3 regions of the Streptomyces sp. NBC_00212 genome follow, and region 2 is predicted to be linked to each of the others. Evidence: riboswitches for the same ligand, from Rfam matches in the RefSeq annotation. Region 2 holds a riboswitch; each other region holds the start of a gene.
What was found. Region 2 has a riboswitch for thiamine pyrophosphate ahead of thiO (glycine oxidase ThiO). Riboswitches for the same ligand answer to the same signal wherever they lie in the genome.
Positions count from the first base shown of each region.

Region 1: it holds a riboswitch for thiamine pyrophosphate, as region 2 does, so the genes downstream of both, OHA17_RS11455 (thiamine ABC transporter substrate binding subunit) here and thiO (glycine oxidase ThiO) in region 2, are expected to answer to the same signal.
Region 3: it holds a riboswitch for thiamine pyrophosphate, as region 2 does, so the genes downstream of both, thiC (phosphomethylpyrimidine synthase ThiC) here and thiO (glycine oxidase ThiO) in region 2, are expected to answer to the same signal.

Region 1 is NZ_CP108115.1:2,550,872-2,554,811, forward strand. Features, by position in the region: gene OHA17_RS11450 (ABC transporter permease) at 1-774, opposite strand, end outside; gene OHA17_RS11455 (thiamine ABC transporter substrate binding subunit) at 813-1,913, opposite strand; TPP riboswitch at 1,996-2,114, opposite strand; gene rlmN (23S rRNA (adenine(2503)-C(2))-methyltransferase RlmN) at 2,205-3,311, opposite strand; gene OHA17_RS11465 (phosphatidate cytidylyltransferase) at 3,402-3,940, opposite strand, start outside.
Region 2 is NZ_CP108115.1:6,358,379-6,362,318, forward strand. Features, by position in the region: gene pknB (Stk1 family PASTA domain-containing Ser/Thr kinase) at 1-157, opposite strand, end outside; gene OHA17_RS28970 (thiazole synthase) at 277-1,071, opposite strand; gene thiS (sulfur carrier protein ThiS) at 1,075-1,275, opposite strand; gene thiO (glycine oxidase ThiO) at 1,272-2,453, opposite strand; TPP riboswitch at 2,451-2,562, opposite strand; gene OHA17_RS28985 (NAD(P)/FAD-dependent oxidoreductase) at 2,682-3,905, shown strand.
Region 3 is NZ_CP108115.1:4,311,715-4,315,654, reverse strand. Features, by position in the region: gene OHA17_RS19785 (YibE/F family protein) at 1-1,178, opposite strand, end outside; TPP riboswitch at 1,250-1,384, shown strand; gene thiC (phosphomethylpyrimidine synthase ThiC) at 1,377-3,155, shown strand; gene OHA17_RS19775 (hypothetical protein) at 3,219-3,940, opposite strand, start outside.

The DNA.
Region 1 (3,940 bases), 3.8 Mb from region 2:
TTTCAGCGCGGTCTCGCGGCGGCGCACCGTCCGGGCGTGCACGGCGAGGATCGCGCCGACCGCCACGAACTGCACGAGCGTCAGGACGGCCGCGGTCGGCAGGTCGAGGAGTTCGGCGGTCTGGCGGTAGATCTCCACTTCGAGGGTGGAGAAGGTGGGGCCGCCGAGGATCTGCACGACGCCGAACGAGGTGAAGGTGAAGAGGAAGACCATGAGGGCCGCGGCGGCGACCGCGGGGCCGAGCGCGGGCAGCGTCACCTTGCGCCAGGCAGCGAACCGGGAGGCGCCGAGGACGCGGGCGGCCTCTTCCTGGCGGGGGTCGAGCTGCGACCACAGGCCGCCGACGGTGCGGACGACCACCGCGTAGTTGAAGAAGACGTGGGCGAGCAGGATCGCCCACACGGTGGTGTCCAGGCGCACCCCCCACAGCTGGTCGAGCAGCCCGCCGCGGCCGAGCAGCGCGAGGAACGCGGTGCCCACGACGACGGTCGGCAGCACGAACGGCACGGTCACGACGGCCCGCAGGAGTTGCTTGCCGGGGAAGTCGAGGCGCGCGAAGACGTACGCGCCGGGCAGCGCGATCAGCAGGGTGAGCGCGGTGGAGGCGAGCGCCTGCCAGGTCGTGAACCACAGGACGTGCCCGATGTCGGGGTCGCTCAGGACCTCGCCGATCCGGCCGAGCTGCCAGGCGCCGTCCGCCTTGAGCCCGCGGCCGACGATGGCGGCCACGGGCCAGGCGAAGAACACGGCGAAGAACACGACGGGCAGGGCCATCAGGCCGAGCCGCACCGCGTTCCGCCGCAGTTTCGGGCCTACTTCAGGACGAGCGAGGACCACGTCTTGACCCACTGGTCACGGTTCTTGGCGATCTTGTCGGGGGCGACGGTCGCCGAGTTCGTGATCTTCGCGCCGAACTTGGTGAACTCCGGCGGGACGGTGGCGTCCTTGGCGACCGGGTCCACGAACATCTGGAGCGGCATGTCCTCCTGGAACTTCTTGGAGATCAGGAAGTCCAGGAGCGCCTTGCCGCCGGCCTCGTTCTTGGCGCCCTTGAGCAGGCCCGCGAACTCGGTCTGGCGGAAGCAGGTGCCGGTGGCCACGCCGGTGGGGGCCTCGGTGGGCCTGGGGTCGGCGTAGATCACCTCGGCGGGCGGGCTGGAGGCGTAGGAGACGACGAGCGGCCGGTCGCCCTTGGCCTTCTTGCCGCCGGCCGAGCCGGAGAAGTCCGTGTTGTAGGCCTGCTCCCAGCCGTCGACGACCTTGACCCCGTTGGCCTTCAGCTTCTTCCAGTAGTCCTGCCACCCGTCGTCGCCGTACTTGGCGACGGACCCGAGCATGAAGCCGAGCCCGGGCGAGGACGTCGCCACGTTCTCGGTGACGAGCAGGTCCTTGTACTCGGGCTTGATCAGGTCGTCGAAGGTCTGCGGGGGGCTGAGCTTCTTGTCCGCGAAGTACTTCTTGTCGTAGTTGACGCAGATGTCGCCGGTGTCGACGGGCGTGACCCGGTGCTTGTCCTTGTCGAGCTGGACGTCGGCGGGAATCCGGTCCAGGCCCTTGGCCTCGTACGGCGTGAAGATTCCGTTGTCGAGGGCGCGCGAGAGCAGCGTGTTGTCGACGCCGAAGAACACGTCGCCGCGCGGGGAGCCCTTGGTGAGGATCTCCTGGTTGAGCGCGGCCCCGGCGTCCCCGCTCTTGAGGACCTTGACGGTGTAGCCGGTCTGCGCGGTGAACGCCTTGAGCACCGGATCCGAGGCGTTGAACGAGTCGTGGCTGACCAGCGTCACCGTCTTGCTGCCGGATCCGCTTGCCTCGCCGGACGTCTTCTTGCCGTCCGAGCCGCCGCAGGCCGCCAGCGTGGTGACCCCGAGGGCGGCGGCGATCGCGCCGGCCGCGAGCCTCTTGGTACTGCGCATTTCTTCATTCCTCCTGGAGATGACCAGGAAGAGACGCGGCCCTGCCCGCACGACGGCAGGTCGTGCGGGCAGGGCGCAACAGCTTGAGTAATCGCCGAACTTCCTACCCCGAATGACCGGGGCAAGGTTCAGAGGGTCTGCGGTCCGTGTCCCTTGCGGGCACCGCACTCTCAGCGCTGTGGCGCTCCCCTGTCGGAATATGCAGATGTTGCCAGCCAGGTTACACGGGGCCCCTGACAGGCCCCCGGCCGTTCTGCCCCTCGGACTCCTGCGGACTCCGGCCTCTGCGGACTACCGCTCGGAGGCGGCGAGCTGCCCGCAGGCTCCGTCGATCTCCTGGCCCCGGGTGTCGCGGACGGTCACGGGCACGCCGTGAGCCGCGATGGCCTCGACGAACGCCTTCTCGTCCTCGGGCCGCGAGGCCGTCCACTTGGAGCCCGGCGTCGGGTTCAGCGGAATGAGGTTGACGTGCACCCGCTTGCCCTTGAGGAGCCTGCCGAGCAGATCGCCGCGCCACGCCTGGTCGTTGATGTCGCGGATCAGGGCGTACTCGATGGAGATGCGGCGCCCGGACTTCTCGGCGTACTCCCACGCGGCGTCGAGGACCTCGCGGACCTTCCACCGGGTGTTGACCGGTACGAGGGTGTCGCGCAGCTCGTCGTCGGGGGCGTGCAGGCTCACCGCGAGGCGGCACTTGAAGCCCTCGTCGGCGAAGCGGTGCATGGCGGGCACCAGGCCCACGGTGGAGACGGTGATGCCGCGCTGCGACAGGCCCAGGCCGTCCGGCTCGGGGTCGGTGAGCCGGCGGACGGCGCCGACGACGCGCTTGTAGTTGGCGAGCGGCTCGCCCATGCCCATGAAGACGATGTTGGACAGGCGGGCAGGTCCCCCGGGGACCTCGCCGTCGCGCAGCGCCCGCATGCCGTCGACGATCTGGTGCACGATCTCGGCGGTCGACAGGTTGCGGTCGAGGCCCGCCTGGCCGGTGGCGCAGAACGGGCAGTTCATGCCGCAGCCGGCCTGCGAGGAGATGCACATCGTCACCCGGTCCGGGTAGCGCATCAGGACGGACTCGACGAGCGTCCCGTCGTGCAGCTTCCACAGCGTCTTGCGGGTGGTGTCGTCGTCGCAGGAGATGTGGCGGACGACCGACATCAGGTCGGGAAGGAGCTCCTCCTGGAGCCGGCCGCGCGCGGCGAGCGGAATGTCCGTCCACTCCGCCGGGTCGTGGGCGTACCGCGCGAAGTAGTGCTGCGAGAGCTGCTTGGCGCGGAACGGCTTCTCGCCGATCGCGGCGACGGCTTCCTTGCGCTCGGCGGGCGAGAGGTCGGCGAGGTGCCGCGGCGGCTTCTTGGCTCCGCGGGGGGCGACGAAAGTGAGTTCTCCGGGCTTGGGCATGGTTCCTCAAGTGTCTCAGACGTACGGAAAAGGGCTCGCCGTCCTGTGGACGACGAGCCCTCACCGTTCAAAGCGATACAAAAACGCAGGTCAGCCGTTTCCGACGAACACCACGAGCAGCAGCCACACCACCGGAGCCGTCGGCAGCAAGGAGTCGAGCCGGTCCATGATGCCGCCGTGGCCCGGAAGCAGCGTGCCCATGTCCTTGATGCCGAGGTCCCGCTTGATCATCGACTCGCCGAGGTCGCCGAGCGTGGCGCTGCACGCGACCGCGAGGCCGAGCAGCAGGCCCTGCCACCACGTGCCGTCGTCGATCAGGAACTGCATGCACAGCGCGCCCGCCACCATCGCGAACGACACCGCGCCGAACAGGCCCTCGCGGGTCTTTCCGGGGCTGATGCGCGGCGCCAGCTTGTGCCTGCCGAAGCGCCAGCCGATCGCGTACGCACCCGTGTCGCTGACCACGGTCAGGAGCAGGAAGGTGAGCACCCGCCAGGGTCCGTCGTCCGCGGTGAGCAGCATCGCGACGAACGTGGCGAGGAACGGCACGTAGAACGCCGCGAAGACGCCCGCCGTGACGTCCCGCAGATAGCCCTCGGGCGGTTCGGTCATCCGCCACACGAGGACCG
Region 2 (3,940 bases):
GGCTCGGGTGCATCACCTTGAGGGCGAGCACGCGGTCGAGGCGGGTGTCGACGGCCCGGTAGACCGTGGCCATACCGCCGACGGCGATGCGCGCGTCGACGCGGTAGCGGCCGTCGAGCACCTGCCCGACGAGGGGGTCATGAAGGGTCGTATCCACGGGGGAGAGTTTACGAGCGCCGTCCGGCCCCCTTCACGCCGCGTGCGTTGCGGGGGCCGGACTGAAGCCGAGCTGTGACGCGGACCCGACCGGAAAGGGCCGGGAAAGGCCAGGTGGGGCTAGAACGCGGGGCGCTCCGGGTCGAGCGCGGCCCGGCCCGCCATCGTCGAGGACGCCTCGGCGAAGTGGCGGCGGGGGATGCGGCCCGCGCGGTGGGCCAGGCGGCCCGCCTCCACCGCGTGCCGCATCGCCTCCGCCATCAGGACCGGCTCCTGGGCCCGCGTCACCGCCGAGGCCAGCAGCACCGCCGAGCAGCCGAGCTCCATCGCGAGCGCCGCGTCGGAGGCGGTGCCCGCGCCCGCGTCGAGGATCACCGGGACGCTCGCCCGGTCCACGATCAGCTCGAAGTTGTGCGGGTTGCGGATGCCGAGCCCGGAGCCGATGGGGGAGCCGAGCGGCATGATCGCCGCGCACCCGACGTCCTCCAGCTTGTGCGCGAGGACCGGGTCGTCGTTGGTGTAAGGCAGCACGGTGAACCCGTCGTCGACCAACACCTCGGCGGCGTCGAGCAGTTCGATCGGGTCGGGCAGCAGGGTGCGCTCGTCGGCGACCACCTCCAGCTTCACCCAGTGCGTGCCGAGCGCCTCGCGGGCGAGCCGCGCGGTAAGGACGGCCTCGCCCGCGGTGAAGCAGCCCGCGGTGTTGGGCAGCACCCGGATGCCGAGCCGGTCCAGGACGGACAGGACCGAGCCCTGCACGGTCGGGTCGAGGCGGCGCATCGCGACGGTGGTGAGCTCGGTGCCGGAGACGGCGAGCGCCCGCTCCAGCGTGTCGAGGCTGGGCGCCCCGCCGGTGCCCATGATCAGGCGGGAGTCGAAGGTGGTGTCGGCGATGGTCAGCAGGTCGTCGGCCATGGGTCAGCCCCCCTGCACGGCGGTGAGGACCTCGACGCGGTCGCCGTCGCCGAGCGTGGTGGTGGGCCAGGCGCTGCGCGGCACGACCGCCTCGTTGACGGCGGCGGCGACCCCGGAGCGGGACGGGGTGAGGGTGGCGACGAGGACGTCGAGGGTGGTCCCGGAGGCGAGCGCGCGGGGCTCGCCGTTGACGGAGATGGTCATGCGGTCGTCAGCTCCCAAGGTGCGGAGGCGAAGCGTCGGGGGGTGAACGGGCGTGCCTCGTCGGGCAGTTCACCGGTGGTCAGGACGTGCGCCATGACATCGCCGGTGACCGCGGTGAGCAGCACGCCGTTGCGGTAGTGGCCGGTCGCGAGCAGCAGCCCGGGCAGCGCGGTCGGGCCGAGCAGGGGCGCGTTGTCGGGGGAGGCGGGGCGTAGCCCGGCCCGGGTCTCGGTGAGCGGCAGCTCGGTGATCCCGGGCACCAACTCGTGGGCGTCCCGCAGCAGTTCGTAGACCCCGCCCGCGGTGACCGTGGTGTCCCAGCCGAGCTCCTCGCTGGTGGCGCCGACGACGAGCTCGCCGTTCTCGCGCGGTACGAGATAGACCTCGCTGCCCCGCACCACCGCCCGCACGGTCCGCGACAGGAAGGGCGCGTAGGCGGGCGGCACGGTCAGCCGCAGGACCTGGCCCTTCACGGGACGTACGGGAGGCAGGAGCTCTTCCGGAACGCCCGCGAGGCGGCCGCTGAGGCTGCCCGCGGCGAGTACGACCTGGTCGGCGGCGAGCTCGGTGCCGTCCGCCAGGACGACGCCGACGGCCCGCTCCCGTACGACGGAAAGCCGCTCGACCCAGCCGTGCGCGAACCGCACCCCGGCCTGTGCGCACGCGCTGACCAGCGCCTTGGCCAGGCGGCGCGGGTCGATCTGATGGTCGCCGTCGACCCGAAGGCCGCCGCGCACGCCGGGCGCCAGCATGGGCTCAAGGCGGCGGCAGTCGCGCCCGGACAGCCACTCCGACTCCAGGCCGCAGCGGACCTGGAGCGCGTGCAGGTCACGCAGGTGGGCGCGGTCGTCGGAGTCGAGCGCCACGGCCAGGGTGCCGCAGGCGCGGTAGCCGGTGTCGAGGCCGGTGACCTCCGCCAGCTCGGCCGCGAAGGCCGGGTAGCGGCGGGCGGACTCGACGTTGAGGGCGAGCAGGGTCTGCTCGCCGTAGTGGAGTTCGGTGACGGCGGCGAGCATCCCGGCCGCGACCTGGGCGGCGCCGCCGCCCGGCTCGGGGTCGGCGAGCACGACACCGAGGCCGCGCTGGGCGGCCCGCCAGGCGGTGACGAGCCCGATGATGCCGCCCCCGACCACGAGGACGTCGGACCCGTTCCCGGACCCGTTGTGTGAAGAACGCATGGGCGTCCAGCCCCTCCCTTCGCCGGCATGACCCGGATCAGGTTCGTACGGTCGGAGGCCGCCAGCCTCCCTCTCAGCCCGGTGCGTCCGGGCTCCCGCGAGTGCTTTACGCCTGCCACCATAGCCCGAGCCCCCGGCCCCGAGTAAGGGAGCATCCGGGCGACCCGGGGGCGGCCGCGTTGACCGGACCCCTTACCTGACGAATAGTCAGCTGCTTATGGTGATCGGGTGAGCGAACAGCAGACGCATTCCGAAGCGCGGCACGTGGTCGTCGTCGGCGCGGGCATGGCCGGCGTGCAGACCGCGGTGGCCCTGCGCGAACAGGGCTTCGCCGGAGCCATCACCCTCATCGGCGCCGAACCCCACCAGCCCTACGACCGGCCCCCGCTGTCCAAGGCGGTCCTGCTCGGCAAGGCCGAGGGCTCGGCCTTCGAGGTGGACTTCGAAGCACTCGGCGTCGACCTGTGCCTGGGCCTCGAAGTCACCGGGGTGCGGCCCGCCGAGCACGTGGTGGTCACCGAGGCGGGCGAGGTCGGCTACGACACCCTGGTCATCGCCACCGGCGCCGAACCGCTCACCCTGCCCGGCAGCGGGGGAGTGCCCGGCGTCCACCTGCTGCGCACCCTCGACGATGCGCGGCGCCTTCGCCCGGTCCTCGACCAGCGGCACCGGATCGTGGTGGTGGGCGCCGGGTGGATCGGCGCGGAGTTCGCCACCGCCGCGCGCGACGCGGGCTGCGAGGTCACCGTCGTGGAGGCCGCCGACCGCCCGCTGGCCGGGGTGCTCCCCGCCGAGGTCGCCGCCCCGATGGCCGGCTGGTACGCCGAATCCGGCGCCGAACTCCTCACCGGCGCCCGGGTCCAGGCGGTCGTGCCGGGCGAGGTGCTGCTCGCCGACGGCCGCCGGCTGCCCGCCGACGCCGTGGTCATCGGCATCGGCGCCCGCCCCGCGACCGGCTGGCTGACCGGCTCGGACATCGCGCTCGGCCCCGAGGGCGCGATCACCGCGGACGCCCGCCTGCGCACGTCGCTCCCCGACGTGTACGCGGTCGGCGACTGCGCCTCGTTCCCCTCGGCCCGCTTCGGCGAACGCCTGCTGGTCCACCACTGGGACAACGCGCTCCAGGGCCCGCGCACGGTGGCCGCCGACATCGTGGGCGAGGCCGCCGCCGACTACGACCCGGTCCCGTACTTCTGGTCCGAACAGTTCGGCCGCTTCGTCCAGTACGCGGGCCACCACACGGACGCCGACGACGTGGTCTGGCGCGGCGACCCGTCCTCGGCCCCGTGGTCGGTCTGCTGGCTGAGGGACGGGGCGTTGGTGGCGGTCCTGGCAGTGGGCCGCCCAAGGGACCTGGCCCAGGGCCGCAAACTCATCGAATCGGCGAAACCACTGGACGGGGCGAAGGTGGCTGACCCGTCGGTCCCGCTGAAAGCGGCGACCCAGGGGTAGCCGGGGCGGCGCGGTCCTGTTCGGCAAGCATGCCC
Region 3 (3,940 bases), 2.0 Mb from region 2:
TCGGCGACCAGCTCGCTGTTGGCCACCGTGCCCACGCTGCTCTGCGCGATCGAGAACAGCAGCAACAGGGGCAGCGCGGCGCCCGCGTAGGCGAGCACCAGGGTGTTGACCACCGAGGCGATGTGGTCGCGGCCGATCCGGATGCCCGCCCGGTACAGGCCGCGCGGGCCCATCGTCGGGTTCGCCTCGTGCAGCTCCCACACCGCCGATGTCTGAGTGACCGTCACATCGTCGAGCACGCCGAGCGAGCCGATGATGACGCCGGCGAGCAGCAGGCCGGACATGTCGATGTTCGGGTAGAGGCCGTGGATCAGGCCGGTGTTGTCGTCGGTGTTGCCGGTGAGCGAGGCCCAGCCGATGAAGAGCGAGCCGAGCAGCCCGATCAGCATCAGCGAGACGAGGGTGCCGAGGACGGCGACGGAGGTGCGTGCGGACAGGCCGTGGCACATGTAGAGCGCGATCAGCATGATGGCGCTCGCCCCGACCACCGCCACGAGCAGCGGATTGGAGCCCTGCAGCACCGCCGGGAGGATGAACAGCGTCAGGATGGCGAACGAGACCACCAGGGCGACCAGCGCCATCACCCCGCGCAGCCGGCCGACGACCACGACGGCGAGCGCGAAGATCCCGGCGAGCAGCGCCATGGGGACCTTGCGGTTCACGTCGGTCACCGAATACTGCAGGTCATGGGGTGCGTCGGGGGCGTACGCGACGATCACGCCCTGGCCCGTGTGCAGCTGGCGGGGCGAGTCGGGCTGGACGATCTCGGTGAAGGTGCGGCCCTTCTCCTTGCCCGAGGTGACCTCGACCGTGGCCTTTCCGCACAGCCCCTGCTGAGCGTTCCTGGCCTGCTGCCCCTCGGCGGTGGAGGTGTCTCCGTTCGACGGAGTCTGACCGGCGTTGACCGACTTGCAGTCCACCTTGTCCACTTTGATGACCTTGGCCTGCTGGGTCTGGCGGTCGAAGCCGACGCCGGTGCGCTGGTGCGAGGGGGCGCCGCCCGGCCAGAGCACCACGAGACCCACAAGTACCGCTGTGGAGAAAGGAATCAGCACCGCGGCGATGACTTTGCGCAGGTGCTTGGAGACGGGGGCCGCGGGGCCGTGGCTGTGCGAGTGGCCGTGCCCGTGGCCGTGTCCGCCGTGCTGTCGCGGAAGGTGCGGTTCTGGTGAGGTCACCGCCCGATCATCGCAAGAACCGAGGGGGCCCTCTGTTCAGCGCGCCAGTGATGACGCTAGCGTGGTGACACCTTTGCACACGCGGGAGCTCGGAGCACCGGGCTGAGAGGGCGCTGAAATCCGTACGAACCGTACGGGAATCGCTGCGCCGACCGCCGAACCTGTTACCGGGTAATGCCGGCGTAGGGAGTAGGTCTCATGACCATTCAGGATGCACGCACGCCTGCCTCCAGCACTGAGGAGAGCGGGAAGTCCATCGGCTGGCACAAGGGGTACGTGGAGGGTTCGCGCCCCGACCTCCGGGTGCCGGTCCGCCAGGTGCACCTCACCAACGGCAAGGCCGTGACGCTGTACGACACGTCGGGGCCGTACACCGACCCGAACGTCGAGACCGACGTCCGCCGCGGTCTCGCCCCGCTCCGGGAGAACTGGATCATCGGGCGCGGCGACACCGAGGAGTACGCGGGCCGGCCGGTCCGCCCCGAGGACGACGGCATCAAGCACACCTCGCCGCGCGGGGGCCTCAAGAACCTCGACGCGGTCTTCCCGGGCCGCCCGCGCCAGCCCCGCCGGGGCCGCGGCGGCCAGGCCGTCACGCAGCTCGCGTACGCACGCCGCGGCGAGATCACCCCGGAGATGGAGTACGTCGCGATCCGCGAGAACGTCTCCCCCGAGGTCGTCCGCGAGGAGATCGCGGCGGGCCGCGCCGTGCTGCCCGCCAACATCAACCACCCCGAGATCGAGCCGATGATCATCGGCAAGCGGTTCCTGGTGAAGGTCAACGCCAACATCGGCAACTCCGCGGTCACCTCCTCCATCGAGGAGGAGGTCGACAAGATGACGTGGGCCACCAAGTGGGGCGCGGACACGGTCATGGACCTCTCCACGGGCCGCAACATCCACACCACCCGTGAGTGGGTGCTGCGCAACTCCCCCGTCCCCATCGGCACGGTGCCGCTGTACCAGGCCCTGGAGAAGGTCGACGGCCGTGCCGAGGAGCTGACCTGGGACATCTACAAGGACACGGTCATCGAGCAGGCCGAGCAGGGCGTCGACTACATGACGGTCCACGCCGGCGTGCTGCTGCGGTACGTGCCGCTGACCGCCCGCCGCAAGACCGGCATCGTCTCGCGCGGCGGTTCGATCATGGCCGCCTGGTGCCTGGCGCACCACAAGGAATCGTTCCTGTACGAGAACTTCGAGGAGCTCTGCGAGATCCTCGCGGCGTACGACGTCACGTACTCGCTCGGCGACGGCCTGCGCCCCGGCTCCATCGCGGACGCCAACGACGAGGCCCAGTTCGCGGAGCTGCGCACGCTCGGGGAACTCAACACGATCGCCAAGCGTCACAACGTACAGACGATGATCGAGGGCCCGGGACACGTCCCGATGCACAAGATCAAGGAGAACATCGACCTCCAGCAGGAGATCTGCGAGGAGGCCCCGTTCTATACCCTGGGGCCGCTGACCACCGATGTGGCGCCCGCCTACGACCACATCACCTCCGGCATCGGTGCGGCGATGATCGCCTGGTGGGGCACCGCGATGCTCTGCTACGTCACGCCCAAGGAGCACCTCGGCCTGCCCAACCGCGATGACGTGAAGACCGGCGTCATCACGTACAAGATCGCCGCACACGCGGCGGACCTGGCCAAGGGGCACCCGGGCGCGCAGGAGTGGGACGACGCGCTCTCGGACGCCCGGTTCGAGTTCCGCTGGGAGGACCAGTTCAACCTGGCCCTCGACCCGGACACCGCCCGGGAGTTCCACGACGAGACGCTGCCCGCGGAGCCGGCCAAGACCGCGCACTTCTGCTCGATGTGCGGCCCGAAGTTCTGCTCGATGAAGATCTCCCAGGACATCCGGCGCGAGCACGGCGGGGACCTGAAGTCCGACGAGATCGAGGCCGGGATGGCGGAGAAGTCCAAGGAGTTCGCGGACGCGGGCAACCGGGTCTATCTGCCGATCGCCGACTGAGGCGATGCGGTCTTCGCGCTGCCCCGGGAGCGACCGGCTCCCGGAGCGGCGCCGCCCCACGGCCTAGTCCGGCTGGTGCTCGGGGCCCCCGAAGTCGGGGCTGGTGAAGTCCGGGCTGGTGAAGCTTGGGTGGCTGGTGGGGGAGCCGCCCTCGTCGGGGCTGTCGAAGCCCGGGCGGTCGTAGCCGAGGGTGGGGATGCGGCCGATCGGGCGGCGCGGGGCCGGGGCTCCGGGATCGACGCTCGGGTCGGCCAGCGCGTCGCGCAGGAACGGGTAGATGCCGCGTTCGAGCAGGGCGTGGCGCCAGGCCTCGCGGGCGCGGGCGAACTCCTGGGTGCGCTCGTCGGGCGCGTCCGCCTCGCTCTCCTCGTCGATGGCCACGACCTGCGTCGCGCCGTTGCGCACCGCGGTGATCAGCAGTCCGACGGCGGCGGCGAGTATCGCGGCGGCGGTCAGCGCGCCGAAGAACCAGCCCGCCGTCAGCATGGTGTCGGCGAAGGCCGGCACCGGGTTGAGCATCTTCAGGATGTAGCCGACCAGCAGGAAGATCGCGGCGGCGGTGCCGGCGAGCACCGGGGCGAGCACGGCGACGACCGCGCCGATGCCCGCGCCCGAGGGCTCCAGGCCCACGCCTTCGGCGGCGGTGAGGACGGTGTCGCGCGCGGCGGCCCCGGAGGGCGAGCGCAGTTCTTCGCGCGCCTTGACGTAGTTCTCGTACTCGGCGGCGGCCCGCTCGGTGACGAACGTACCGGCGGCGAGCACCATGGTGCGCAGTTGCACGGCGT